3 regions of the Psychrobacillus sp. FSL H8-0483 genome follow, and region 1 is predicted to be linked to each of the others. Evidence: riboswitches for the same ligand, from Rfam matches in the RefSeq annotation. Region 1 holds a riboswitch; each other region holds the start of a gene.
What was found. A riboswitch is a leader RNA that binds a small molecule or an ion and turns the genes downstream of it on or off. The one in region 1 is predicted to bind S-adenosylmethionine.
Positions count from the first base shown of each region.

Region 2: it holds a riboswitch for S-adenosylmethionine, as region 1 does, so the genes downstream of both, MHB48_RS17415 (bifunctional homocysteine S-methyltransferase/methylenetetrahydrofolate reductase) here and MHB48_RS00905 (O-acetylhomoserine aminocarboxypropyltransferase/cysteine synthase family protein) in region 1, are expected to answer to the same signal.
Region 3: it holds a riboswitch for S-adenosylmethionine, as region 1 does, so the genes downstream of both, mtnW (2,3-diketo-5-methylthiopentyl-1-phosphate enolase) here and MHB48_RS00905 (O-acetylhomoserine aminocarboxypropyltransferase/cysteine synthase family protein) in region 1, are expected to answer to the same signal.

Region 1 is NZ_CP152052.1:167,365-177,470, reverse strand. It holds gene MHB48_RS00910 (homoserine dehydrogenase) at 1-611, opposite strand, end outside; gene MHB48_RS00905 (O-acetylhomoserine aminocarboxypropyltransferase/cysteine synthase family protein) at 738-2,030, opposite strand; SAM riboswitch class I at 2,145-2,260, opposite strand; gene MHB48_RS00900 (glycerol-3-phosphate acyltransferase) at 2,401-3,042, shown strand; gene MHB48_RS00895 (YdcF family protein) at 3,085-3,648, shown strand; gene MHB48_RS00890 (GIY-YIG nuclease family protein) at 3,876-4,229, opposite strand; gene MHB48_RS00885 (DUF2087 domain-containing protein) at 4,250-5,005, opposite strand; gene MHB48_RS00880 (M3 family oligoendopeptidase) at 5,166-6,863, shown strand; gene MHB48_RS00875 (RDD family protein) at 6,878-7,285, shown strand; gene MHB48_RS00870 (lysoplasmalogenase) at 7,411-8,064, shown strand; gene pepT (peptidase T) at 8,101-9,327, shown strand; gene MHB48_RS00860 (multidrug resistance efflux transporter family protein) at 9,340-10,106, shown strand, end outside.
Region 2 is NZ_CP152052.1:3,583,207-3,593,312, reverse strand. It holds gene kynU (kynureninase) at 1-1,029, shown strand, start outside; gene kynA (tryptophan 2,3-dioxygenase) at 1,048-1,899, shown strand; gene kynB (arylformamidase) at 1,910-2,551, shown strand; gene MHB48_RS17425 (protoporphyrinogen oxidase) at 2,966-4,351, shown strand; gene MHB48_RS17420 (nuclease-related domain-containing protein) at 4,494-5,450, shown strand; SAM riboswitch class I at 5,668-5,772, shown strand; gene MHB48_RS17415 (bifunctional homocysteine S-methyltransferase/methylenetetrahydrofolate reductase) at 5,850-7,709, shown strand; gene metH (methionine synthase) at 7,690-10,106, shown strand, end outside.
Region 3 is NZ_CP152052.1:4,065,942-4,076,047, forward strand. It holds gene MHB48_RS20005 (sugar ABC transporter substrate-binding protein) at 1-554, opposite strand, end outside; gene mtnA (S-methyl-5-thioribose-1-phosphate isomerase) at 551-1,606, opposite strand; gene mtnK (S-methyl-5-thioribose kinase) at 1,603-2,793, opposite strand; SAM riboswitch class I at 2,868-3,023, opposite strand; SAM riboswitch class I at 3,197-3,302, shown strand; gene mtnW (2,3-diketo-5-methylthiopentyl-1-phosphate enolase) at 3,453-4,667, shown strand; gene MHB48_RS20025 (2-hydroxy-3-keto-5-methylthiopentenyl-1-phosphate phosphatase) at 4,673-5,338, shown strand; gene MHB48_RS20030 (methylthioribulose 1-phosphate dehydratase) at 5,335-5,952, shown strand; gene MHB48_RS20035 (cupin domain-containing protein) at 5,968-6,501, shown strand; gene MHB48_RS20040 (hypothetical protein) at 6,565-6,741, opposite strand; gene tatC (twin-arginine translocase subunit TatC) at 6,955-7,710, shown strand; gene tatA (twin-arginine translocase TatA/TatE family subunit) at 7,808-8,011, shown strand; gene MHB48_RS20055 (TraB/GumN family protein) at 8,361-9,527, opposite strand; gene MHB48_RS20060 (heme oxygenase) at 9,947-10,106, shown strand, end outside.

The DNA.
Region 1 (10,106 bases):
TTTCGGAATGCATCTTGACCAGAAATGTCGTTATACGGATCTGCTTCTGCATAACCAAGGGCCTGTGCTTCCTTTAGCGCATCGTCAAACTGGCATTCATCTAAACGCATTTGCGTTAGAATATAGTTCGAAGTTCCATTTAAAATCCCTTGAATCTTCTTCACCGAATTCACTTGAAGTAAATTTTTCAGTGTTTTAATAACCGGAACCCCACCTGCAGTAGTCGCTTCAAAGCCGACAAAGACACCACGTGATTTTGAGCGTTCTTGTAGTGGGATACTATATTTAGAAAACATCACTTTATTTGCCGTAATAACGTGACACCCATTGTCAATCGCTCTACATAAATAGCTATACGCTGGTTCTTCATTGACTATAGCTTCAAAGACAACCTGAAGGCCAGGGATATTCATAATATCCTCGAAATTATCTGTCACTAGTACGCCAGGCGTTTCTGGTCTATCTTTCGATAAATTATTAATTAGAATGGCACTAATTTCAATATCCAATCCTAACGAGTTTTTTAAGTCTTCTCTTTTTTCATTCACAATATGATAAATCCCTTGGCCAACTGTTCCAAAACCTAAGATTGCTGCTTTTATTTTCGCCATACTTTCTCCTCCAAATGAATCTGCACAATTGAGTTCAAATATTCATATTCTAATAAAACACCAACCGAACATTGATTGACTATTTTACATATTGTAGACTATTTTCTCTCAACTAACAACAAAATTCTATCTAGAGAGGACATTTGTTTTTCCTACAAGTACTTTATCAAGTGCATTTTGCAAGTCTTCCACTGCTTCTAACCCTACAGACAAGCGAATTAAGTCCTCTGTAACACCTGATTTCACTAAGTCTTCAGGAGTTAATTGTTGGTGTGTGGTAGATGCAGGGTGAATAATTAACGATTTTGCATCACCTACGTTTGCTACATGCGACCAAATTTCAATGTTATCGATAATATGTCGGCCAGCTTCTTTTCCACCCTTTACCCCAAATGTAAGAATAGAACCAAAGCCATTGTATAAATACTTTTGTGCCAGTTCATAAGATGGATGCTCTTCTAATCCTAAGTAGTTAACCCATTCAACACCCTCGTGATTGGATAAATAATCTGCAATTTTTTGTGCGTTTTCATTGTGCTTAGGAACGCGTAGATGAAGTGTTTCTAACCCTTGAAGGAAAGAAAATGCTGCATCTGGGCTTAAGGATGGACCAAAATCACGAAGCAATTGAACGCGTAGTTTAATCGCAAATGCTACGGTAGGCACATCAATGCCATATCGCAAGCCGTGATAGGTTACGTCTGGCTCTGTGAATCCAGGGAACTTCTCTGAATCCCAATTAAAGTTTCCTCCGTCTACTACTACTCCTCCGATTGTTGTACCGTGACCACCAATCCATTTCGTCGCAGAGTGGATGACTACATGAGCACCATGTTTAATCGGATTCGAGCCATATGGTGTTGCGAATGTATTATCTACTAAAAGAGGAACTCCTACTTCATTTGCAATCGCTGCCACTTTTTCAACATCTAACACGTTCAAACTTGGGTTACCAATAATCTCAGCGAAAAATCCTTTTGTTTTTTCTGTAACTGCTGCTCGGAAATTTTCTGGGTCTGTGGAATCTACAAATTTAACTGTAATTCCGTAGCGTGGCAATGTATGTGCAAATAAATTAAAGGTACCGCCGTACAAGTTTTCCGCTGCAATAATTTCGTCTCCTGCTCCCGCAATATTCAAAATAGAAAATGCAATTGCTGCCATTCCTGAAGAAAGGGCAACTGCTGCTGTTCCACCTTCTAGTAGAGCAATTCGCTGTTCAAAAACATCTACAGTAGGATTTGTAATACGAGAGTAAATATTACCAAATTCTTTTAAAGCAAATAAATTTTGTGCGTGCTCTGTGTCACGAAATACAAAAGAAGTCGTTTTGTGAATTGGAACTGCTCGTGAACCTGTTACTGGATCTGGTTGTTGACCACCGTGTAAAAGAAGTGTTTCTGGTTGAAGATTTGTCATTTGAATTCCTCCTAGAAAGTAGTTTAGATGGATACTTCGGAGTCGGGAGAGGATTGAGAACAAACAAAAACCCCTCTTCAATTTAGAAGAGGGGTGCGATTTCGCATGTTCCTCCTCTTATCTTCCAAATTCGTAACCTGAATTTGTAGGATGTAGCACCTTTCCAAGTTTAGAACTTGTTGGTTGCCGGGCATCGTAGGGCCTAGTCCCTCCGCCACTCTTGATAAGAGTATTAGATTATTTTTCCATCTTGTTACACAGTATATGATTCTATTTATCTGTTCGTCAAGTGTTTTTCACAAAAATTCTGAAACTTCTTTGTACTTGATACGTTTAATATAGTGGAATACTTTTTAGGGAGTGACATACGATGGTAATTTGGAGTATTAGCATCATAGTAATTAGCTATTTAATTGGAGCTATGCACGGTTCAAAGGTAGCCCAATTTTTTAGTGGAGTGAATATAAAAAAAGAAGGCTTAAAAAACTCTGGTGCCTCCAATGCAGCAATTGTTCTTGGAATGAAGTACGGGATGTTAGTTGCAGCAATCGATATTTTAAAAGGTGTGTTCGTTATTATCGGTGTTCGCTTTTTTACAGAGCAATTTGCTACTTTTTCAATTATCGAGTTGGATTTATTACTTTATCTAGCTGGTGCCGCAGTCATTTTAGGACATAACTTCCCCATTTACACTCGTTTTAAAGGTGGAAAAGGGACTGCATCCATTATTGGTGTGCTTCTGGCTATTCATTGGCCTATTGGGCTAATCGGTCTTTTATTATTAATTGGTGCTACTTTTTTAACAGATTATTTATTAATTGGTGTATTTGTATTTTACTTTGTATTTGTGGGTGCTTCTATTTGGACTGCAGATGGAGTTGCACCAATTGCGATTGCTGCACTTTTATTATTCATGGCGTCTATTTTGCATATCGAAAACTTCCAACGCTTAGCTAGGAAAGAAGAGCCAAGGATATCTGCATTTCTAAGGAAAAAGAAGACTTCCATGTAAATGAAATGGGTGATTTGCATAAACAAAAAGAAGAGGTGGATTGTGCTTATTCCTTTATTAGTGATTGCTTCTAGCGGACTCGGTATGTGGATGCTTACTAGTAAATGGATCAATGATGGACTGGAACCTAAAGCAGATGGCTCGAATGAATACGCCATCGTTCTTGGTGCCAAAGTGAAGGAAGGCAATATCCCTTCCCTCGCGTTACGTTATAGATTGGAATCTGCACTAACTTATGCTACAGAAAATCCGCATGTGAAGCTTGTATTGTCTGGTGGACAAGGACCGGACGAAGACATCGAAGAAGCTGCGGTCATGAAAGCTTTTCTATTGGAGCACGGAATAGCGGAAGATAGACTCATCGTAGAGGATCAATCTACTTCTACTTATGAGAATTTGCTATTTTCTCAAAAGCTCCTACCGAAAAACGTAGAATCCGTAACGATTATTACAAGTGACTACCATTTACAACGTGCGAAAATTCTTGCAGAAGAGATCGATTGGGACGCAGATGTTGTAGCAGCTAAGACACCAAAAATTAGCGAAATGAAGTCGCGTTTACGTGAACGCGCTGCATTACTGAAAACCTATATTGTAGGGAAATGACTCCGAATGTGTACGTTTGGGGTCATTTTTTTGTCGTGTTCATTTCCGTCCGGACTGCTCTCGTTTGGACACGCCGGCTCTTGCATAGACATGGTGAGCTCTCGTAAGAGTGGAATCGCTCTCGTTCGGACGCAGTTTGTCTAGTAAAGGATGATATTTCAACCTGTAAATAAGACTGTATTAACTCATTCAAAAAAGACTTCCAATTCCTCGGAAGCCTTTCTACTTCAAATTTTCTTCGTATGGTACCCCCTCTCCCCATATGGCTGTAATTGTTCCATCCATTTTTCCAAGAGCTTTTCTAGTTCTTTCTTTTCAGACGTGGAATGATTTTTAGATGGTTTATATACTTCTATTTGCTCGATTTCAAATGCTTCTTTACCGAATTGTTTCCAATCTTCTTGGAGTAATCGATTGGTATGCGTTCCTGTTTCTAACGTGAATTTGGTGCCATTTAATGTTTTGAAGTTTCGTGTAGAAGCGACAAACTTTTTTCCGTTTTGTTTATTCGTGATGACATAGATGCCACCTTCTATTTTAATTTCTTTATACTCTTGTTTTAGTTCCTTTTTTCGCTCCATTTTTTATCCAATCCTCTACTTTAGTTTTTCACCCAGTACGCACTGCCATCGTCTTTTCTATCTAAAAAGCCGTATTCGATTAGATAACGTCTCAAAGTGACGAAGTCAGCATATACATTTTTAAGTACCTCGTTTATTTCTTTTTCGCTGTAGATGCGTTCTAGTTCAAATCGTTTGATGATGACACGAAGTGTAGCCAGCTTTTGTTTTTCTTTCTTTGGAAATTTTACTAGCGGCCCGTCTATTCCTGCTAGGAAAAATTTCTTTTCAACCTCTTGCTGCTCTTCGGTTGTTATATTGTAACGGTCGTCCACCATCGTTGCATTTTTATGAAGTGGAAGAAAGGTTGGTGCATGGTCATCTTTTTCCTTCAACAATTCCATCATCGTTAAGAATATTTTTGCTTGGCGCTCTTTTTCCTTCAATACAAAGCGATGGTTGCGAATGGTTGATGCACTTCCAATATTTAACTCTGATTGTATTTCTGCATCGTTTTTTCCTTCATAAAATAATCGAAGGAGACTATTTTGATGGTCGGTTAATCCGGTTAATTTTTTGTTTAACCCGATTAGATAATGGAATACAGATCCATGCTCCGTTTCGATATGCCGTTTCATATAACGTTCTGCTTCATAGAGCACATTATCCTCAGGATAAATAAGCCCTTTCTCTACCTGTTCTCCACATAATAGGCAAACAAATACTTCTTTTTCTTCCTTGTAACCCTGCCTTAATTGATTGGCGTCAGCATTCCAAAACAGCTCTGAAATTTCCACGAATAAACACACCCAATCTTTGTTTGTTATTTTATAAACATTTTATAATAACGTCTATAAAAAATCAATTTAATTTTAATAGTTGCAATTTATCTGAAAATATTAAACAATTAAGTTGTAAACGCTTTTATTCTAAGAAGCAATCGAGAGGAGAATACCTTTGGTTACATTTCAAGATTATGAGTACAAACGACCAAATCTAGAAGAAGGCAAAGTAAAGTTTAGTGAGGCATTGGCAAAGTTTAAACAAGCTTCTTCAGTTGAAGAACAAAGTGCAACAATTCAAGAACTGAATGGACTTCGCAATGACTTTTCGACGCAATCTAATTTAGTTTACATTCGTGCATCTATTGATACGAATGATGAATTTTATCAAAACGAACGTGATCATTTTGATGGAATACTTCCAGAGATAGAAGAGTTGGTTACAGAATATTACAAAGCACTTGTTGATTCACCCTTTAGAAAAGAATTAGAAGACAAATGGGGCAGCCAATTATTTGATCTTGCTGATTTTCAAATCAAAGCCTTTTCTTCTGAAGTGATTTCACTTTTGCAAAAGGAAAATAAATTGTCTTCTGACTATTCGAAGCTTGTTGCTTCTGCACAAGTGGAATTTAACGGGGAAACATTGACACTTGCCCAGCTTGGCCCATACGGAGAATCAACGGATCGTGATGTACGTATAAAAGCTATGGAAACAAGATTCGGTTTCTTCCAAGAGCATGAAGCGAAGTTCGATGATATTTATGATCAGCTTGTAAAGGTACGTCATGAAATTGCTACGAAGCTTGGATATAAAAACTTTGTGGAGCTAGGCTATATCCGTATGAATCGAATCGATTATAATGCGGAGATGGTGAAAAAATTCCGTGATCAAGTTCGTGACTTTATCGTACCTGTTGCAACTAAGTTATATGAGCGCCAATCGAAGAGAATTGGGATTGATAATATGAAGTTTTACGATGAATCCCTTAATTTCTTGTCTGGAAATGCTACCCCACAAGGGTCACCTGAGTGGATTGTAGAGAATGGAAAGAAAATGTACGAAGAGTTATCTCCTGAAACCGCTGAGTTTTTCCAGTTTATGATTGATCGTGATTTAATGGACCTAGTTGCTAAAAAAGGAAAAGAATCAGGTGGTTATTGTACATTTATCGATAACTATGAGTCTCCATACATTTTCTCTAATTTTAATGGAACTTCTGGTGATATCGACGTGTTAACTCACGAAGCAGGGCACGCATTCCAAGTATACTCCAGCCGCGATATTGGAATTCCAGAATACCTTTGGCCAACATACGAGGCTTGTGAAATTCACTCGATGAGTATGGAATTTTTCACTTGGCCTTGGATGGAATTGTTCTTTAAAGAGCAAACAGACAAATATAAATTCGCTCATTTAAGTAGTGGCTTGTTATTCTTACCTTATGGTGTAGCTGTAGATGAATTCCAACACGTTGTTTATGAAAATCCAGAAATGACACCAACTGAAAGAAAAGCTGCTTGGAAAAAAATTGAGGAGATTTATTTACCTCACCGTGATTATGATGGTAATAGTTACTTAGAAGCGGGTGCTTTTTGGCAACGTCAAGGACATATCTACAACAGTCCATTCTATTATATCGATTATACATTAGCGCAAATTTGTGCATTCCAATTTTGGAAGCGTTCAAGAGAAGATCACGAAGCTGCTTGGAAAGATTATTTACACCTTTGCCAGCTAGGCGGTTCTAAATCGTTCACAAAATTAGTAGCAGAAGCGAATCTAATCTCTCCATTTGAAGACGGTTGTGTAGAATCGGTAATTGGTTCTATTGAAGAATATTTAAATAGCGTGGATGACTCTGCTTTGTAAGAAGGGAGTGAATAATGACAAACCCGGCTGGATTTTGGATACGTTTTTTCGCAGGTATCTTTGATAGTTTAATTATTGGTATTCCACTTTCAATTATTAGCTACCTACTCGTTGGGGATTGGGAGGAAACTCCCATTACAAGCTTTGGGAACATGCTCTACTCATTAATTGTTCCTGTTTTATGGTATGGATATACAGTCGGAAAGAGAATATTGGGTATTCGAATTGTGAAAGTAGATGGCACAAAACCTGGCTTTGGAACAATGATTTTACGAGTTATTGTTGCTGGTTTTATATATGTGTGCACTTTAGGAATAGGCGTTATCGTGAGTGCTTTTATGGTAGGACTACGAGAAGACAAACGTGCAATTCATGATTTTATCGCAGGAACGTATGTAACTAGTAATCCCCCAGAATATTAAAAGATGCAAGAACAAGCTTGAGCAATTATTTAGGCTTGTTCTTTTTTTATTTTTCTTTCGCATACAATATTGCAGGATATTAAATTTCAGTAACGAATATAAGAATAGAGGGGTGTTGCTTTTTTATGTGGAGTAAAATTATTTCGGTTTTCATTGCGGTTATGGGAATTGTTTATATATTCTTCATACCAGAAGATCCTGTATCTACTAAAATTATTTTTAAACTAATTCCAATGCTACTAATTTTATTGTTTGCTTTTTTGCAACCTGCTGGAGAGCCCAAAAAGTATAAAATGCTCATACTCATTGGGCTATTTATATGTATGCTTGCGGATGGATTAATTTATTGGTTTATTATTGGTCTTATTACATTTTTAATCGGGCACATTTGGTATATTTTCGCTTTTAGACAAATAAAAGCAATACCTATTCCGAAATGGGCTGCTGTAATGTTGCTTGCGTATGGAGTTGCAATGGGCATCTGGATTGCAGGTACTGTATGGTCACAAGGTGAATATATTTTAACTGTTGCAGTAGTTATCTATATGCTCGTTATTTTAACGATGGGTTGGAATGCTTTTCAAACGGCTAATAAATTTGCTATCATTGGGGCAATTTTATTTATTTTCTCGGACTCTGTACTTGCGATTAATAAATTTATTATTGATATTCCCTTTTCGGACGCCTTTATTATGATTCCCTATTATGGAGCACAATTTTTATTTGCTTTTAGTATCTATGCTCATTATTCCGCATCCCGAAAGAATCTGCTAAAATAAGAATATACTTATAATTTTGAAAGGGGATTTATTCTCATGAAAGAAACATTAATCGAGCGCTTAACACGCTATGCAAAAATAGATACACAATCTGACGCTTCTAGCTCGTCTTGCCCATCTACTGAAGGTCAATGGGATTTGCTTCATCTTTTAGAAAAAGAACTTGCAGAATTAGGTTTGGAGGAAATTACTTTAGATGAAAACGGGTATTTGTTTGCTACTTTACCTTCTAATACAGACAAAGATCTTCCGACAATCGGTTTCTTAGCACATGTTGATACGGCGACAGATTACACAGGGAAAAACGTAAACCCTCAGCGTATCGATAAATACGATGGCCAAGATATCAACTTGAACGCAAGCACAGTTATGACTGTAAAGGATTTCCCTGAGCTTAACAATTATGTTGGACATACACTTATTACAACTGATGGTACTACCCTTTTAGGTGCCGATGATAAAGCAGGTATTGCAATCATTTTGACCGCAATGGAATATTTCATTCAAAATCCAGAAGTAAAACACGGAAAAATCCGTGTTGCCTTTAATCCTGATGAAGAAATTGGCCGTGGACCTCATAAATTCGACGTGGAGAAATTCGGAGCAAAATTCGCTTATACATTGGACGGTGGCCCTCTTGGTGAATTGCAATACGAAAGCTTCAATGCAGCTGGTGCAAAAGTTGTAACAAATGGCACAAGTGTGCACCCTGGTTCTGCAAAAGGGAAAATGGTAAACGCGATTACCCTGGCGACTAAGTTCCAATCACATATGCCAACAGATGCTGTTCCCGAAAAAACAGAAGCTTATGAAGGATTTATCCATTTAATGAATATTAATGGGGATGTTGAAAAAACCGAACTTAGCTATATAATCCGTGATCATGACCGCGAAAAATTTGAAGCGAAAAAGCAATTGTTCTTAGATACTGCAGAGAAAATTAAAGCAGAATACGGAGATGCTGCTATTTCAGTTGAATTAAACGATCAATATTACAATATGGGTGAAAAAATTACCCCTGTTATGAAAATTGTAGATGTAGCGAGAGATGTGATGGTTTCATTAGATATCGAACCTCTCATTATTCCAGTTCGTGGTGGTACAGATGGATCTCAACTTTCTTATATGGGAATGCCTACTCCAAACGTGTTTACAGGTGGAGAAAATTATCACGGAAAATATGAATTTATATCAGTGGATGTTATGGAGAAAGCAACAGAAGTAGTAAAAGGTATTATTCAAGCGTTTGAAAAACAAGCGTAAGTAGGTGGTCATTTGCGTGAAATATTACTTGGTATTTTAGCGTCTTTATTTTTTGCAGTAACCTTTATACTAAATCGTTCGATGGAAATATCCGGAGGAAGTTGGCTTTGGAGCTCTTCCCTCCGTTTCTTTTTTATGGTGCCATTTTTGTTTATTATCGTATCTTATCGAAAAGGTCTATCTTCCACATTTAAAGAGTTAAAAACTGCTCCGACGCAGTGGCTGTTATGGAGCTTTGTTGGTTTCGTATTGTTCTATGCTCCACTAACGTTTGCAGCAGGCTATGGGCCAGGCTGGTTGATATCTGGAATGTGGCAATTTACAATTGTGGCCGGTGTCCTTCTAGCACCACTATTTTCTATAAAGGTGAAGAATCGAATTATTAAACAAAGAATTCCAATCGTCTCTCTTTTCATCTCATTAGTTATTTTAATAGGTATTATCCTCATTCAGATTCCTAATACGCAAGCTATTTCGTTAAGTATGATCCTTCTTGGAATTTTACCCGTTATAGTAGCGGCATTTTCTTATCCATTAGGGAATAGGAAGATGATGGGGCATTTAGACGGTCGACTGGATACATTTCAACGGGTTTTAGGTATGACAATCGCTTCCATGCCCGCTTGGATCTTATTAGCGATTTACGCAATATTCACGGTAGGTTTGCCTTCAATAGAGCAAATTGTTCAATCTCTAATTGTTGCTGTCAGTTCGGGTGTTATTGCAACGATTTTGTTCTTTATGGCAACTGATCGTGTTCGTGGTCATCAAGGAAAATT
Region 2 (10,106 bases), 720 kb from region 1:
TGTGCACCACTTGTGGGTGCGACAAAAGAAGAAGTCATAATTACTGGCTCTACCACATCGAACCTACATCAGTTAATTGCTAGTTTCTATAAACCAAAAGGAACACGAACGAAAATATTGGCAGATGAATTGAATTTCCCCTCTGATTTGTATGCGATTAATAGTCAGTTAGTATTGCATGGGTATGATCCCGAAGAACATTTGAAACTTGTCAAAAGTAGAGACGGAGAAACGTTAGACGAGAAAGATATTATTGAAGCAATGACAGATGATATTGCACTTATTGTATTACCTGGTGTTCAATATCGCAGCGGACAAGTTTTAGATATGGAATTGCTAACAGAAGAGGCGCATAAACGAAATATTTTTATAGGTTTTGATCTGTGTCATTCTATTGGTTCCGTACCGCATAAGTTACAGGAGTGGGATGTAGATTTTGCTTTTTGGTGTAACTATAAACATTTAAATGGAGGTCCAGGAGCTGTTGCGGGTTTATATGTAAATAGCAAGCATTTTGGACAACGACCTGGCCTTTCAGGTTGGTTTGGTTCGGATAAGGAAAAGCAATTTGATTTGTCTATTCACATGACACCAGCATCTAATGCGGGGGCTTATCAGATTGGTACACCACATATTTTAAGCGCTGCGCCATTATACGGATCACTGCAAATATTTGCGGAAGCTGGGATAGATCAAATTCGTGATAAATCCTTAAGACTGACAGATTATATGATGTTCTTAATAGAAGAAGAGCTGAGTGACTATCTTTTTACAATTGGAAATCCAGGTGAAAAGGATCGTCGCGGGGGGCATATTTATATTGTGCATAAAGAGGCTGCTCGTATTTGTAAGGCGTTAAAAGAACTTCATGTCATTCCTGATTTTCGCTCGCCGAATGGTATTCGTTTAGCGCCGGTTGCCCTTTATAACACCTTTGAAGATGTATGGAATACTATTCAAATTCTAAAAGAGATTATGCAAGAGCAAGCATATCTGAAGTATGAAAACAAGCGAGACGTCATTGCATAAAATAGGAGGGGTTACTTGATGGAGTCTAGTTCGAAATCGGATGAAAAATTAAAAAGCGAAAAAGGAATCTATACAGATTTCCGAAATGATATGACATATGGTGAGTATCTGTGTCTAGACGATATTTTATCTAGTCAAAAACGTTTATCTGGACATCACGATGAAATGCTTTTCATTATTATTCACCAAGTAAGTGAGCTATGGTTGAAGCTTATACTTCACGAACTATCTAGTGCGATTCAAGCAATACAATCAAATAAAATGCAAGCGGCTTTTAAAATGCTTGCACGTGTTACGAAAATCCAAACACAGATTATTCAAGCATGGGATGTGTTATCCACATTGACACCTGCTGAATATTTAGAGTTTCGAGACAAGCTGGGAAAAGCATCTGGTTTTCAATCTTTTCAATACCGACAAATTGAATTTGCCCTCGGTTTTAAAACGAAACATATTCTTAAAATCTATGAGAAGGACGTAGTACTACATGAGCAATTAACAAAAGCATTCCTTGCACCAAGTATTTACGATGTAGCGATACAAGCATTAGCAAGAGCAGGGTTTGCTCTTAACACGGAAGTAGTGAAGCGTGATTATTCGATAACATATGGTGGAGATGAGAGCGTTGCGGAAGCATGGAAGGAAGTATATCGAAATGTCGATCAATATTGGGACTTATATCAATTAGCAGAAAAGTTAGTGGATGTAGAGGATTGGCTCCAGCAATGGCGATTCCGACATATGAAAACAGTTGAACGTATTATTGGCTTTAAAGTTGGGACAGGTGGCTCATCAGGAGTTAATTATTTGCGCAAAGTCCTCGATCATCGTTTTTTTCCAGAGCTATGGGATTTACGAACAACTTTATAGAGGTGAATAGATGGAAAAACAATGGATCGATATATCGCAACCTTTATCCAATAAAATCGGTACTTGGCCAGGCGATACAGCCTTTCAATTTGACATAGCATTTTCAAAAGAACAGACTGGTTCTGTTAATATCGGTCGGATCATGACAAGTGTGCATACCGGAACCCATGCGGATGCCCCGTTCCATTTTGATAATGACGGACCGACGATTGACATGCTCGACGTAAATATTTATATTGGCCGTGCTAGAGTATTTGATGTAATAGGAGTTAATGAAATCGGACGGAAAGAACTAGAAAGATTTGAGTTAGATGGCGTGGAGCGTTTATTATTAAAAACTGCTGCTAATGTTTGTGTGGAGCAGTTTCCTAGTCACATTCCCGTGCTGAAAGAAAATATAGGTGCTTTCTTGCAGGAAAAGGGTATTTTCTTAATCGGAGTGGATCGTCCTTCCGTTGATTCTCTCGATAATAAAGACTTACCTGCCCATTATGCACTCTATCATCACGGCGTCCATATTCTAGAAAATTTATTACTCCAAGATGTGGAACCTGGCGATTATGAATTGATTGCCCTGCCGTTAAAGATTCAAGGAGCAGATGGCAGTCCAGTGCGAGCTGTACTTAGAAAGATTACTGGGGCTGTCCAATAAGCCCATAAATTGAAGCAGGTGTAGAAAAAAGAGTCTTTTTCTACACCTGTTTTTTGTATACTTTTTATAAAATAACTATTTTTTTGGAAGCAATTGAATGTAGTGGAAGACGGCGACTCCAGCGGGAATAGCGTGAGCTGAAGACCCCGCAGGAGCTCGCGACGAGGAGACTGAAGCCATGCCCGCGGAAAGCGTCCGTCTGGAACGGAAATCAATACATTAGAAAAGGGGCCATCTCTCAGTCACTATATGACTTTAGGGACAGCACCCTTGAAATTTGACAATCCTGAAAACTATTAGAGATTTTTTGCAGAAATACATAGGAAGAGTGAGAGAAATCATACTATATATTTTTATTACTGCTTATACTAGGGATAGTGAGTTATTCTTGATTACATAGAAGGAGTGATAATTTTGAAGAAGGTAGTTGTAGTAGGTGGAGGAATTACAGGACTGTCCACTATGCATTATTTACATAGACTTAAAATAGAAAAATCACTAGATGTCGAATTGGTTTTAGTTGAATCCAATGATTACTTAGGCGGGAAAATTTACTCTGTTAAAGAAGCGGATTTCATCATGGAAGTGGGAGCAGATTCTATTGTTGCTCGCAATACAGGCGTTATGCCATTGGTAGAAGAACTGCAACTACAGGACGAGCTTGTTTATAATGCAACGGGAATTTCCTATATTTATACAAACAATGAGCTACACGCAATACCAGCGGATACCGTATTCGGAATTCCTACTAGTGTGGAATCTTTAAATAGCAGCACATTAGTATCTGAGGCTGGAAAACAGGAAGCATTAAAAGATTTTGATTTACCAAATGAAAGCTTTACGAAAGAGAGTTCCGTTGGTTCATTTTTAGAGCATTTTTTAGGAAAAGAATTAGTAGCGAAACAAATTGCTCCAGTATTGTCCGGCGTATATTCTGGGAATCTGGACAAGCTAACCATAGCTTCTACGTTACCTTACTTAATTGATTATAAAAACAAATACGGTAGTATCATAAAAGGCTTAGGTGAAAATAAATCACAGTTTCAGGCTGCTGCGAATAAAAAATTCATCTCTTTTAGAAATGGACTTTCGACGTTAATCGATCGTATGGAAGAAGAACTGAATGAATCTACTATTTTAAAAGGAGTCCACACAACGAAAATTGTGAAGAAGGGGACAACTTACGAAGTATCATTATCTAGCGATGCGTACATTGAAGCAGACTACATAGTGTTAACTACTCCACATAATGTTGCGCAAGCAATATTGCAAAATGAGGAATTAGATAACGATTTTAATAAGCTAAAAAACTCGTCACTTATTAGTATTTATTTGGGATTTGATATTCCAGATGAACAGCTCCCTGCGGAGGGAACAGGTTTTATTGTTTCTGAAAATAGCGATGTGAAATGTAATGCATGCACATGGACAAGTCGTAAATGGAAGCACACATCCAAAAACAGTCATTTACTTGTGCGTATGTTTTATAAGAGCACTAATCCCGCGTATGAAGGCATGAAGCATATGAGCGAGGACGAGCTAGTAGAAGTGGCTTTACAAGATATCGAAAAGAGTTTGAAGCTAAATGGTAAACCCCAAGTGGTAGAAGTAACGAAATGGAATGATCTAATGCCAAACTATCATTTAGAGCATGGCGAAGCAATTAAATCGTTGAACGAGAAAATGGATTCACTGTTTCCTCACGTAATGCTTGCAGGATGTTCCTATTATGGGGTAGGTATAGGAGCTTGTATTAAAAATGGGAAAGAAACGGCTGAGTTAATAGCTGAAAGAATGTAAGAATTTAATTGTGAATGCAAATTTGGGGCCAAAATATAATTTTGGTCCTTTTTTTATTATGGAAATGGAATTGTCGGTGTTTTAGTGGAATTTACATTTATTGTTCATGTGATACGATGCGAATGGGGGTGGTTTATTGATAGTGAAAACACGTTCGAATGAGTACAGTTATATTGGTTTAAAGTTGTTAGAAAGACGATTGCCAGAAATGCACGGCATGAAGGATTTGATTCATTCGAAAATGCATATGGCGAAGGCTGGAATTCACGGGGAAGTGCGAGTGGACGGGGTGTTTCAGAAGTATTCCTTTCCGTTTGAGTACGTGGTGTTGCATGATATAAGTTTAGAATCGTATGGAAAGTTTCAGATTGATACAGTATTTGTTACGCAGTATTATGCGGTTATTTTAGAGAGTAAAAATATAGGTGGAAGATTGCGTTTTAAGCAAAATCCTTTGCAGCTAGAACGAGAAAATGATGAGGGGAAAGTGGATGTGTTTGAAAGTCCAGAGGGACAAATGGAGCGCAATATATGTTTGCTCGATGACTGGTTGCAAGTACGCGGAGTGAGGATTCCTATTTATGGTGTGATTGTATTGACGAACGCAAAGGTATTGGTAGTTGAGTCATCTGTTAACTACCCTACAATACTTCATCAAACGATTCCTGTGTTTCTGAGGAATATTACTCGAGAGAAAATGTGTTTAGAGGTGGATGAAATGCATGAGTTAGCAGAGAAAATGGTGGCTAGCCATCAATCGTATTTTCCTTATCCTATGTGTGGTCGATGGGGCATCCACCCGAATGATTTGCTGACTGGGGTTTGTTGTGAGAAGTGTGAAAAGTTAGGAATGGTGAAAAGGAAAAATGGCTGGAACTGTTTGAGGTGTGGTTATGTGGAACGACTCGCTCACGAGAAAGCGATTTGGGAATGGTTTGTATTAGTTGGGGAGAGTATTAATAATCGGCAGTGTCGATATTTTTTGAAGTTGGAATCTTTCCAATCTGTTTCACGTATATTGAATTCAATGGAGCTTATGAGAGAGGGATCAGCAAAAAGAAATACACTTTATAAGTGGAATTGGGACTTAAATAGGTGAATCGGATAATAAAGTAAGATTATCGGATAATAAACAATCATAATCGGATGATTACCCATGAAAATCGGATAATAAATAAAAGAATCGGATAATAACCAATAACAATAGGATAATCTTCTCACCTCTAATCTGAATATCTAGAAGATTCGAAACACATCTTGACGCTTTAGTTGAAGAAAGGTAGTATAATCCTAATAATAAAAAACTGAATAGTGAATTCTTATCAAGAGAAGCTGAGGGACTGGCCCTTTGAAGCTTCAGCAACCAGCCGAATGGTCAGGTGCTAAATCCAGCAGACATATTATGGTCTGAAAGATGAGAAGGTACGAATTTTGCATACTCGTAAAGCCTTCTTTTTCATAGAAGGCTTTTTTTGTATTTTAGAGAGGATGAGAGCGAATGGGATTGTTAGAGAAATTGCAAACAAATATGTTAACTGCAGACGGAGCAATGGGGACGCTGCTTTATTCATACGGAATTGATTATTGTAATGAAGAATTAAACATACAGAAACCTGAGATTGTAGAGAAGATTCATCAAGATTATATCGCTGCAGGAGCAGATATTATCCAAACGAATACATATGGAGCGAATGCGATTAAGTTGGCGCGATACGGGTTAGAGCATCAAGTGAAAGAAATCAATGAAGCGGCGATGCAAATTGCGAAGAGAGCTGCTGCACCAGGAGGACAATTTGTGCTTGGGACGATCGGTGGCATCCGAGGAATACGTAAGAGTGATGCCTCCATCAGTGAAATTATTGCAACGCTTGACCAGCAAGCAACTCAACTTTTATCGGGAAATCCAGATGGTTTACTGTTAGAGACGTACTATGATTTGGAGGAGCTAACGACCACTGTGACGTATTTGCGCAAGATGACGGATACGCCAATCATTGCCCAAGTATCGATGCATGAGCCAGGTATCTTGCAAAATGGCTTATCGCTAAATGAAGCCTTGCATCAGCTAGCAGCAATTGGGGCCGACATTGTAGGAGTCAATTGCCGATTAGGACCTCATCATACAATCCAAGCGTTTGAAGCGGTCACGCTCCCTGAAAAAGCGTTTCTTTCTGCTTATCCAAATGCGAGTCTGCTCGATATAGAGGATGGACGTATTGTATACGAATCCGAAGCAGATTATTTTGGTAAAGCAGCATTATACCTAAGGGAAGCAGGTGTCCGTTTAATCGGTGGATGCTGCGGGACGACACCAAAACATATAGAAGCGGTGAAAAAAAGAATCGGTAATTTACCTCCGATTACAAATAAAATCGTAAAGTCGAAAACAGCCATTGTTATTCAAGAAGCAGAGCCAACAATCAATCAGCCACTCCACGAAAAAGCGAAGACGGAAAGAACGATTATTGTTGAACTGGATACGCCCCGACATTTGGATACATCTACTTTCATGGAAGGGGCCGACAAGCTTTATGCCGCTGGAATTGACGCAGTCACGATGGCGGATAATTCACTAGCTTCTCCGCGAATTAGCAATATGGCAATGGGATCCATGCTAAAGCTGCAAAATAATATTCGTCCACTTGCACATATTACTTGTCGTGACCGCAACTTGATTGGCTTGCAATCACATTTAATGGGGCTTGATGCACTTGGCATCCATGACATACTGGCTGTAACTGGCGATCCAACAAAAATTGGAGATTTCCCAGGTGCAACAAGTGTTTATGATGTCTCCAGCTTAGAGTTGCTTCAATTAATTAAACAGCTAAATGAAGGTATTTCATTCTCGGGAAAATCGCTTCGAAAAAAAGCAAACTTCTCCGTTGCAGCAGCTTTCAATCCAAATGTTCGCATACTCGATCGTGCTGTCAAGCGACTGGAGAAAAAAATAGAATGTGGAGCAGATTATTTCATCACGCAGCCTGTTTATACAAAAGAGAAATTGCATGAAATATATGAAGCAACCAACCATCTATCTACACCTATTTTCATTGGCATTATGCCGCTCACGAATAGCCGTAATTCGGAGTTCTTGCATAATGAAGTGCCTGGTATTAAATTATCAGACGAAGTGCTGGAACGTATGCGCTTATGTGGCGAAGATAGAGAGCGCGCGACTGCGGAGGGTATACAAATCGCGAAAGAACTAATCGATACTGCTGCAGAATTATTTAATGGTATTTACATCATTACGCCGTTTTTCCGATACGATATGTCACTGGAATTGATTCGCTATATTAAAGAGTTTGATGAAAAGAAAGCGAGAGAAAACAGTTATGTCCAAACATCTAATTGAGCAGCAGCTTCAAAATAGAATACTTATTATCGATGGTGCGATGGGTACGATGATTCAAAATGCCAACCTTTCCCCAGAAGATTTCGGTGGAGAAGAATACGACGGTTGTAATGAATATTTGAACATTATAAATCCAAATGTTATTGAACAAATTCATCGGGAATACTTAGAAGCTGGTGCTGATATCATCTGTACAAATACATTTGGTGGAACTCCAGTCGTGTTGAATGAGTACAATCTAGGTGATCAGGCACGTGATATTAACCTTCGCGCAGCGCAACTTGCGAAGAAGTGTACTGAAGAACTTTCTACACCAGAATGGCCGCGTTTTGTAGCTGGAGCAATTGGACCAACGACGAAAACATTATCAGTCACTGGTGGAATTACGTTTGATGAATTAACGCATGACTTTTACGTGCAAGCAAAAGCTTTAGTCGAAGGTGGATCCGATGTTATCTTACTAGAAACGAGTCAGGATATGCTGAATGTGAAAGCTGCTACAATCGGAATAAAACAGGCATTTGAAGAAACGGGAAAAGAACTTCCTATTATGATTTCGGGCACAATCGAGCCAATGGGAACGACGCTCGCTGGTCAAAGCATCGAAGCCTTCTACATTTCCATTGAGCATATTAAGCCACTTTCTGTTGGATTGAATTGTGCAACTGGCCCTGAATTTATGACGGATCATATTCGTTCCCTTTCGGAGCTATCAGAAGGTTATGTAAGCTGTTATCCGAATGCAGGGTTACCTGACGAAGAAGGGCATTATCATGAGTCACCGGAATCGCTCTCTAAAAAACTAAGAGGCTTTGCAGAAAAAGGCTGGCTAAATGTAGTCGGTGGATGCTGTGGAACAACTCCTGCACATATCCAAGCAGTTCGCGAAGCAGTGAAAGACCTTGCACCACGCAAACGAGCAGAAGCAGGTCATGGCCATGTTGTGTCTGGAATTGAACCCCTTCAATATGATGAATCGATGCGTCCTTTATTTATTGGAGAACGTACCAATGTTATTGGGTCTAGGAAGTTTAAACGATTGATTGTAGATGGGAAATTTGAAGAAGCTTCTGAAATTGCGCGTGCCCAAGTAAAAGGTGGGGCACATGTAATTGATATTTGTCTTGCAAACCCAGACCGAGATGAGCTGGAGGATATGACACATTTCATGAAAGAAGTCGTAAAAAAAGTGAAAGTGCCACTTGTCATTGATTCGACGGATGAAAATGTTATTGAAGAAGCATTGAAATATTCACAAGGAAAAACAATTATCAACTCGATTAATTTAGAGGACGGAGAAGAACGATTCGACGCGGTTATGCCCCTTGTGAAAAAGTATGGAGCAGCAGTAGTAGTCGGAACGATTGATGAAGTTGGAATGGCTGTTACACGTGAGCGCAAGCTCGAAATTGCAGAACGTTCGTATGATTTGCTTGTAAACAAATGGGGACTTGCGCCAGAAGATATTATTTTTGATCCATTAGTATTTCCAGTAGGTACGGGGGATCAACAATACATTGGTTCGGCAGTAGAAACGATTGAAGGTATTCGATTAATAAAAGAAAAGATGCCACGTACCTTAACGATTCTTGGCGTAAGTAATGTATCATTTGGACTTCCTCCAGTAGGACGTGAAGTATTAAATGCGGTTTATCTATACCACTGTACACAAGCGGGACTTGATTATGCGATTGTGAATACAGAGAAATTGGAACGATTTGCGTCTATCCCGAAACAAGAAGTGGAAATGGCGAATGAGCTTTTATTCACAACGACGGACCAAACTCTTGCTGATTTTACAGACTTTTATCGAGATAAAAAGAAAGAAAAGACAGAAGATGATATTCCAAAAACGGTTCCTGAGCGTCTTGCTTATTATATTATCGAAGGAACAAAAGAGGGGTTGATTCCTGATTTGGAAGCTGCACTTCAAATGTATGAAACTCCTCTGGAAGTCATCAATGGACCATTAATGGAAGGGATGTCCGAAGTGGGGCGTCTATTTAATGACAATCAACTAATTGTTGCAGAAGTACTTCAAAGTGCGGGTGTCATGAAAGCATCTGTTGCCCATTTAGAGCAATATATGGAGAAAAAAGAAGATGACTCTGGTAAAGGGAAAATCGTGCTAGCAACTGTAAAAGGCGATGTACATGATATAGGGAAAAATTTGGTGGATATCATTTTAAGTAACAACGGATATAAAGTGATTGACGTTGGAATTAAAGTAACGCCTGCTACGCTAATCGAAGTAATTCGGAAAGAAAAGCCTGATATCATAGGCTTGTCCGGGTTGCTCGTTAAATCGGCGCAGCAAATGGTTATTACAGCACAGGATTTTAAAGAAGCGGGTATTGACGTTCCGATTCTTGTAGGGGGAGCAGCTCTTTCTAGGAG
Region 3 (10,106 bases), 240 kb from region 1:
CTTCTTTCCATTGGAGCAAAACCTGCTACCCATATTTTTACTATGTTAGCTTCTCCATTTGCATCAATTGCTAATTTTTCTAAAGTCATTTCAGCCATCTTTTGATCGCCTTGCTCTAATACTGTTATCCCTTCCACTTCCACGCCTGCATCAAAAGCTACTACTGGTATTCCTTTATCAACAGCATTTTGTACTCCTTGGTTAAGCGCTTCTTTTGTTCCGTGATCAATTAATATTCCATCCATACCTTGGTTTACTGCTGCATCAAGGTTGGAAGCCATTTTAGCTAGATCCCCTTCAGAAGTAAACACCGTGACAGTTCCACCAAATTTCTCCACTTGTTCTTTTACACCTTCAATGTACTGAGCCGAGAAAGTACCGAGGTTTTGTTGCATAACTAATGCAATTTTCTTACCTGCTAATGGATTATCGGAAACCTCCGATTTAGTGGAAGCAGGTGCTTCTTCCTTTGTTTCTCCTTTTGGTTGACATCCTGTTAATAAGACACCAATTATTAATAGTACCGATAAGATCCAATGTATTTTTGTTTTCATGATCTTTCTCCTTTTTCTGTTCCCAATAAAGCGGGAATATTTTTATTGTATTCCGGGTAGATGATTCCTTTTTCGGTAATGATTGCTGTAATGTATTTGCCAGGTGTGACATCAAATGCAGGATTAAATACTTTTGTATTTAATGGGGCTACTTGCTTTCCTGCAACATGTGTTATTTCATCTGATGGACGTTCTTCAATCGGTATTTCTTTTCCATTTTCAATAGTTAAATCAAAAGTGGAAGACGGTGCAGCCACATAAAACGGAATTTGATATGCAGCCGCTAATAATGCCAGGTTAAGAGTTCCAATTTTATTAGCAGTATCACCGTTTGCAACTATTCGGTCTGCTCCAACAATAATTGCTTCAATTCCTTTTGCACCGATTGTATGTGCGGCCATACTGTCTGTTATCAGCGTAACGTCAACACCTGATTGCTGAAGTTCCCAAACAGTCAGTCGTGAACCTTGAAACACTGGTCTAGTTTCACAAGCGAATACTTCAAACCGTTTTCCTCGTTCGCTTCCAAGATGGAAAGGGGCTAACGCAGTTCCATATTTTGCAGTTGCAATAGATCCTGCATTGCATATAGTCATAACTTTCGTCTGATTTTCAAGTAAGGAGAGGGCAAATTCACCAATATTTCTGCATGATGCTTCGTCTTCCTTATGAATGACGATAGCTTCCTCTAACAACAGTTCCTTCGCTTCTTGAATAGTTGCAGCATCTTTAGCTACTCTTTGCAAACGATCTAACGCCCAAACTAAATTGACGGCTGTTGGTCTTGATTCCCCTAAATACAAGGCATCCTTTTCCAAATGCTGATAGAACTCTTCTAATGTATTTGTTTCGTAATGCTGAGCAGCTCTAGCTAAGCCATATGCAGCTGTAATACCAATAGCAGGAGCCCCTCGTACTTTTAAAGTAACAATTGCATCGTACACATCTTCTATTGTTTCTAGTGTTAAATAGTCCACTTCAAGAGGTAATTTCTGCTGATTTATAATTCTAAGTTTCTTATTGGTCCACTCTATCGATAACGGAATACTCATTTGTGTAACTCCTCCAGTAATGCAATTACTGCATGAATAGATTTAATTTCATTGCGTTTTAATATGAGTGCTTCCCCTATTAGTAAAGCCTGTTTTTTGAAAAGGATTCGTTTTTCGTCATCTGCAATCCCATCCAAATCCTTCACATGTGCTAACCCGATTGTACGCCGAATTAATTCACAACCAGCAAAACCTAGTGTATCGGTGAAAATTTTATCCAATACGTACTCTTCAAATCCCTCAGTATCTTTATAGGATTCAATACCTTTTGATTTCCATAGTGTAGAAAAGTTGGATGAAAACACTTCCCACGTTTGTTCGATATGATCGAGAATCACAATTCGCTCTTCCGCTTCTCTTGTAATGGATTGCACCATCATATTTGCTAAAAATAATCCAACATCGAATCCCATAGGTCCATAAAAAGCAAACTCTGGGTCTATCACTTTCGTTTCTGTTTCGCTAGCAAAGATACTTCCTGTATGCAAATCTCCATGAAGTAATGCTTCCGCTTCCGTCAAGAAACTTTTTTTCAATTTCGCGACTTCCAGTTTTAATGGCCCATTATTCCAAATAGCTTCCACTTCTTCTCTCAACGAAAGTTCATAGTCATTTGTATCGTGATCAAAAAATGGATCCGTGAAAATAAGATCTTCTGTAATTTTACATAGCTCTGGATTAGAAAACTCAGACACTAGTCGTTTTTTTTCAAACGGGTGTAATGCAAGATCAGATGTATGGAAAAGGGTTTGAGCAAGATACTCCCCAATATCCTTTGATAGCTTCGGATAAGATTCATAATGAATTAATCCTTCGCGTGCAATTTTTAAATGGGATAAATCCTCCATAACCGTAATTGCAAGTTCCTCGTCGCTCGCGTATACAGTCGGAACCAATCCAGTCGCAAATTCACCGTGTTTTTTTAATGCATTAGCTTCAATTACGGCACGTTTTAACGTTAGTGGCCAGCTTTCTCCAATCACTTTTGCATATGGTAAAGCCTGTTTGATAATGAGACTTTTCTCTCCATTACATTCCTTTATGTGAAACACATAATTTAGGTTACCATCACCAATTTCGCGACAATTTAATTCCGCTTCCTTTGGAAAGAAATTCAGTTCTTTCGCATATAAAATTGCACGCTCTTCTGTTAATGATTCATATTGTTTTTTTGTAGTTATCATCATTCTTCTCTACCTTTCATTTACAAAATAAAAAGCCTCTTTCAAAAGAAAGAGGCGTAGAATAAGAGACTTCTCGCCTCTTATCTTTCAGAAAGTTACCTTTCTGATGGAATTAGCACCGTGCCTTACGAGAATATACATCTCGGCGCGAAAAGCGCCCCGTTTCACAACGGTATTACGGTCGGTTGCTGGGCTTCATCGGGCCATTACCCTCTGCCTGCTCTTGATAAGAGTGCTATTACTTACAAATTTATGCTATTTGAAATGAATCCTAGCATATTAGAAAAAGAGTTGTCAATAATTTATTTCAATAAAAAAAACATTCTAAAAATTATATTGACAATCTTTCTGTTGCATGAAATAATCATTATTAATTTGACAAAACTAATCTCAATTGAATAAATTTTTCTTATTTAGAGCAGGTGGAGGGACGAGCCCTATGATACCCGGCAACCGGTCTAGTTACTAGACACGGTGCTAATTCTTGCAGTCCATTGACTGGGAAATAAGAAGTCGTTAAACCTTTAACCTCTTCTTTTTTGAAGAGGTTTTTTATTTCGAGAAAAGCGAAAGGCGCCAGCTTATCCGCAACTGCGACGAGCTTAGCAAAAGCCCTTGCGCCAAGGTGAAGTTGATTTTATCTAAAAGGATTGTGATGAATAATGAGTAGTGTAACCTCTCTTTATCAGGTGTACGGTAAGCCCGGATCTTTTGAAAAAAAAGCAGAGGGTATCGCACTTGGTTTAACAGTTGGATCCTGGACGGACTTACCATTACTTGAACAGGAACAATTAAAACAGCATAAAGGAAATGTTGTTTCGATTACAGAATTTGAATATGTTCACCATCCGCTGAAACCAGACCAAATCAAAGCGGAAATAAAAATAGAATATCCTAGTGCTAATTTCTCGGCAGATTTACCAGCCATTTTAACAACTGTTTTTGGCAAACTATCGCTCGATGGTGAAGTGAAGCTTTTAGATTTAGAATTTTCTCCAGAGCTTTTGACTAACTTTCCAGGACCAAGATTCGGTATTGATAGTATCCGTGAGCTACTAGGGGTATATGGTCGCCCCCTCATCATGAGTATATTCAAAGGAGTAATTGGTCGAGATATTAATTACTTAGCAGAACAACTTCGACACCAAGCGCTCGGAGGAGTTGATCTCGTAAAAGATGATGAAATTCTTTTTGACAATCCGCTTACTCCTTTTGAGAAACGTGTCACAACTGCTCAAGAAGTATTGCATCAAGTGTATGAAGAAACCGGACACCGAACGCTCTATGCCGTTAACTTATCTGGACGAACATCCGGATTAAAAGCAAAAGCACAAAAAGCAAAAGAACTTGGAGCAGATGCTCTTTTATTTAACGTCCATGCATATGGCCTTGATGTACTTCAAGAACTAGTGGAAGACCCGAATATCCAATTACCGTTTATGGCTCATCCCGCTTATAGCGGTGCGTTCACATCTTCCCCATTTTACGGGGTTGCTACTCCACTACTACTTGGAAAATTAACACGTTATGCAGGAGCAGATTTTTCATTATTCCCTTCACCTTATGGAAGCGTTGCACTAGAAAAAACAGCAGCACTCTCGCTTGGTGAAGAATTGACGAAAGTAAGTGCAATAAAACGAAGCTTTCCAGTACCTTCTGCAGGTATTCATCCTGGCTTAGTTCCGCTATTAATCGAGGACTATGGAATCGATAGCATTATTAATGCTGGTGGAGGCGTACATGGCCATCCTGCAGGTGCTACTGGTGGAGGACTCGCTTTTAGGCAAGCTGTATCGGCTGTGCTTGACGGAATTCCTCTTTCAGAAGCTGCAAAACAATATAGTGAATTAAAAAAAGCAATGGAACTGTGGGGGTAAGCATTATGAGCAAGCTAGTCATCTTTTGTGATTTTGATGGCACTATTACAAATCAAGACAATATTATCTCTATCATGAAAAAATTCGCTCCTCCCGAATACTTGCCGATCAAAGAGAATATTTTAGGACAAAAGCAATCTATCCGTGAAGGTGTAGCAGAAATGTTTGCTCTGTTACCCGCTTCTTTAAAGGATCAAATCGTTTCCTATTTGTTAGAGCAAGCACAGATTCGCGAAGGATTTGCTGAATTTGTTTCATATACGAGAAAACACAACCTACCACTATATATCGTTAGTGGTGGTATTGATTTCTTTGTAGAACCGATGCTTAAAGAGTTCGGTCCATTTTCGGATGTTTATTGTAATGCATCCAATTTTTCAGGAGAGACAATACAAATCGAGTTTCCACATGGATGTGATGAACAATGTACCAGCCAAGGCTGCGGGTGCTGTAAGCCCTCCATCATTCGCCAACTCCAAGATAATGATGCGGTAAGTGTTGTAATTGGAGACTCGATAACAGATTTAGAAGCTGCCAAAATGGCAGATCTCGTTATAGCAAGAGACTATCTCATTACTAAGTGTGAGGAATTGAATATCCCTTATGAACCTTTCGAAAATTTCCGAGATGTCATGAATATTATTGACGCAAAGTTAGGTGTAGAAATATGACCACACTCCAAAGTAAATGGGAAGAGTTAGCAGACATAAAAGATGAACTAGCTTCTCGGGACTGGTTTATGGGAACTAGCGGAAATTTGGCTATAAAAGTGCACGACAATCCAATAGAATTTCTAGTCACAGCTAGCGGAAAAGATAAGAAGAAGAGAACCCCAGAAGACTTTTTACTCGTAAACGCAAGTGGAAATCCCGTTGAAAAAACGGATTTAAAGCCATCAGCAGAAACATTATTGCACTGCGCTATCTATTCTAAGACATCCGCTAGATGTAGCCTCCATGTCCATACAGTTGCAAATAACGTCATCTCTGAATTATACGGTGATAACGGGAAAATCGACTGCCGTGGCCAAGAACTCATTAAAGCTTTTGGACTGTGGGAGGAAGATGATATACTCTCCATTCCTATCATTCCAAACCATGCGCACATTCCTAGTCTTGCCGAAGAATTTAAGTCTCATATACTCGCTGAGAAAGGTGCGGTTTTAATTCGTAACCACGGTATTACTGTTTGGGGTAGTGATGCATTCGAGGCCAAAAAACTACTAGAAGCTTGTGAGTTTTTATTTCAGTATCAATTGACATTACATCAACTAAAATCAAAATAAGAAAGGAAGAATAAAATGGCTATCATTAAAATTCAAGGAACGAACGAAACAATTGAAGCACAAAACGAGGTTGCAGCATTTTTAGAGAAACAAGAAGTTATTTATGAGCATTGGGAAATCGAAAAATTACCAGGACATCTTCGCGAAAAATTCGACCTTAGCGATGTAGAAAAAGAAGAAATTCTAAATGCTTTCAAAACAGAGATTGATGACATTTCAGAGCGTCGTGGCTATGAAGCAGCAGATTTAATTTCTTTATCTGATTCTAACCCTAACTTAGATGAATTATTGAAAAACTTCGAGCGCAAACATCTTCATACAGATGATGAAGTTCGGTATATCGTTAGTGGCCATGGAGTTTTTATTATCCAAGGAAAAGACGAAAACTTCTTTGAAGTACATTTATCACCAGGAGACTTAATATCAGTACCAGAAAACATTACGCATTACTTCACGCTTGCGGAAGATCGTAAAGTTGTTGCAGTTCGAATCTTTGTAACTACTGAAGGTTGGGTACCAGTTTATCAAGATGAAGTTGCTCAAAGCTAAATCTATAAAAAACCAAAAACTCCTTACATGCTTTCTACAAGCTTGTAAGGAGTTTTTTATAAATTATTTAACAAGTAATCCACCTTGTTTTAAATAAGCTTGAATACCCTCTGCTGCACGGTAAGTTAGCGCTCCGACTGTACCAGTAGGATTGTAGCAACTATTATGTGGAAATGCAGTTGCACCGACAACAAATACGTTTTCAGCTTCCCGCATTTTAAAGACATTTATTAGATTCAAATTGATAATATACTATAGTTTAAATAAGTAAATATAAACTACTTTTATTTACAAATTCATTGGAAAGAGTATAATGTGTAGGTAATACAATACAACATTTCTGTTTCACATCCTATGTCTCATAAGATAGGATGTATGGGATTACAAAAACAATACAAGAAAGACATATTTATTTTCTTTCACTTTGTTTGATTAGATGGGGTGGTAAACAAAATGGCACAAGAACCGGAATTGACGCTCGTCGAACATTTAACCGAGCTTCGAAAAAGGCTCATTATAGTAGCATCAACTTTTATCCTATCCCTTGCTTTAGGGTTTTGGATGGCTCCAAAAACATTAACCTTCTTAAAACAACAACCTACAGCTGCCCATGTCGAGTGGAATGTCTTTGGCTACACAGATGGACTGATGATTTATGTTAAATGTGCTTTAGTGTTAGCTATATTAATTACTTTACCAATTGCAATGTACCAATTATGGTTATTTGTGAAACCAGGTTTATTAGATAAAGAAGCAAAAGGTACGATTTATTTTATCCCTATTTCTTTTCTATTATTTTTAGCTGGTATCAGTTTTAGTTACTTTATCTTATTTCCTTTAATGTTGAACTTTATGTCCAACATTAATGATTCTATTGGTGCTTTAGAAACTTACGGTATGCAACAATACTTTACGTTTATGTTTAATTTAATTATTCCTGTAGGTATCGTTTTCGAATTACCTGTTATCATTCTTTTTTTAACAAAACTAGGAATTGTCACACCGGATAGATTACGTAAGATGAGAAAGATTTCCTACTTTATACTAGTAATTGTTGGAGTTTCTATTACACCTCCAGACTTTATCTCAGACTTTATCATCGTAGTACCATTACTACTGTTGTTTGAAATAAGCATACTCGTTTCTAGTTGGTCTTATAAAAAACAGCAAGCAAAACAAGCACTTCAGCAAGAAAATTTTGAAGAATAAATTTTGCTTTTTATTCGTGTTATAATAAAATAGTAAACTACTCATGAACTCTCGCCACTTGACTTATATAGAAAACAACTTAGAGGAGGAACTTCCTATGCCAAACATCGGCGTACCAGGTTTAATCATTATCTTAATCATTGCTTTAATCGTTTTCGGACCATCTAAACTACCACAGTTAGGTAAAGCAGCTGGACAAACACTAAAAGAATTCAGAAATTCTACGAAAGATATTGTAGATGAAGTAGCAGATGAATTTAAATTAGATAATAAAGAAGCAGATTCTAAAAAGAAAATATAATGTCTTAAACCAGCTATTTTAAACAATAGCTGGTTTTTTTGTTTCTAAAACATGTTTGTTGACTAGAGAGTACTTATTGTCAAGGTCGTAACGGAGATGCAGTAGCAAAATGGATGTACGACTTTGCTACAAAACTCTGGTGAATAAATAGTAGTAGGGATGAAATTGATAAATGCTTATTTATTTTTTATGAGGCTGCGTATCTTGCCACGGTCATTCTGCAGAATTGGTTGATAATAACAAACTAGCAACTCCTTATTAATTAACTTTGTCAATCCATTGCATCTCTAAAATTTCAATTGCCTTCTATCTAAAAAATCCCTCCTTCCAATGGAAGGGGGGACCATAATTAAAAGTTCTTAAAGAATACTCGAATAACATCTGCACCACCTATAAAAGTACCTAGGGATCCAAATAAGTTGGTTAAAACTACTACTAGTAATACACGAGTCACTTTGTTTTTCCAAAAACCTTTAATAGTGAATACGTCTTCTGACAACGTTTCAAAATCTGCTATCGTCGGTCGTTTCATAAAGGCCTGTACTAGCCCTGATACCCAACCAGACGCCAAAATAGGATGTAAAGCCGTAATTGGTGCTGCGATGAAGGCTGACAAGATAGCTAGTGGATGACCTAATGCAACTGCTGCTCCAATCGCTGCCATCGTACCTGTCCATAAAATCCAACTAATTGCTTGGTCCAATCCTGCCGAGGGATTAGCGAAAAATGTAAATATCATTAATACAACAATTAACACAGGAAGAGACCAACCAATTATTTTCGGCACAATCGACTTTGGGGGTACAGCAGAAAGTTTTTCTAAATCTTGCTCTTTATGAATTTCTACTGTAATGCCTGGAACATGGGCTGCACCTAATACTGCCACTACCTTTTCTCCTGGTGCGTCTTTAATTTTTTGAGCCAAGTATTGATCGCGCTCATCAATTAAAGGTGTTTTTAGCTTTGGAAAGGATGCCGTAAATTCGGCAAGTACAGCATTCAATGTATCTTGTGTCTTCATCTTCTCTAGTTCTTCTTCCGAAATAGTATCTTTGCTGAAAATACTAAAGAAAACAGAAGTAAGTAATTGTGATTTACCTATCCAACCAAGATTATGCCAAATACGAGAGAACGTTACTTGGATATTTCGATCCGCTAGGACTATTTCTGCTCCAACCTCTTTCGCACTTGCAATCCCTTGAATCATTTCCTGTCCTGGCTTAATATCAAACTGTTTTGCCATTCGATTTTGGAACGAAGATATAGCTAGATTCATCAACAATAGGGTGGCTTTCTTTTCTTTAATTACTTTAAAGATGTCCGTCTCTTTCCACTTATTGTTATCCATTATAGACTGATATCTTTGTTCATCTAATTCTATACAAACCGAATCTGGATTTTCTCTTTCAATTACTTCTTTTACTTGGTCTGCACTTTGTCTGGAAACGTGAGCCGTTCCAATTAAAATAATTTCCTTGCCATCTAAATATATGCGAGTAATATTTTCTTCCGACATAAACTACTTCCTTCATAGAATGTATTTCTTTTACGTAATCCTATATTCATTGATTACTAAAAGACTGTCTATTGTTAATAATGAAGTACTTGACGATAAAATTCAATTAAGTTCTATTAAAAAACAACCAAAAATAGTGAAATTAAATAATTTCTTAGAAAACTAGAAATAGGTATATTTTTTCCTTCAGTAGAACTCTGTGACTTCGTGATCAATTATCAGAGAGGAGCGTCAACGTACCGCAATCGTACTTCGATTATTTTAGCAGATGAATCAACTACAAGCATTGATAAAAATGGGGTACAACCTATTTCTAAAGAAGTGCAGAACAGGAACATAGCTACCATTATAGTGACTCATGGTGAATGGAAGATGGTATACTAACATTAACAAATAAATCTTACAGAGGAGAATGACCAATGATTATTGTAACGAATCGCATTAAAACTAAATTAGGTTTTGCGGAAAGAATGGCACCAGCCTTTACAAAGCCAAGTCCTCTTCAAGAAATGGAAGGTTTTATTAAGGTAGAAGTAGCAATTACAGTAGGTCTTACGGAATATGATGAAATGAATGTGA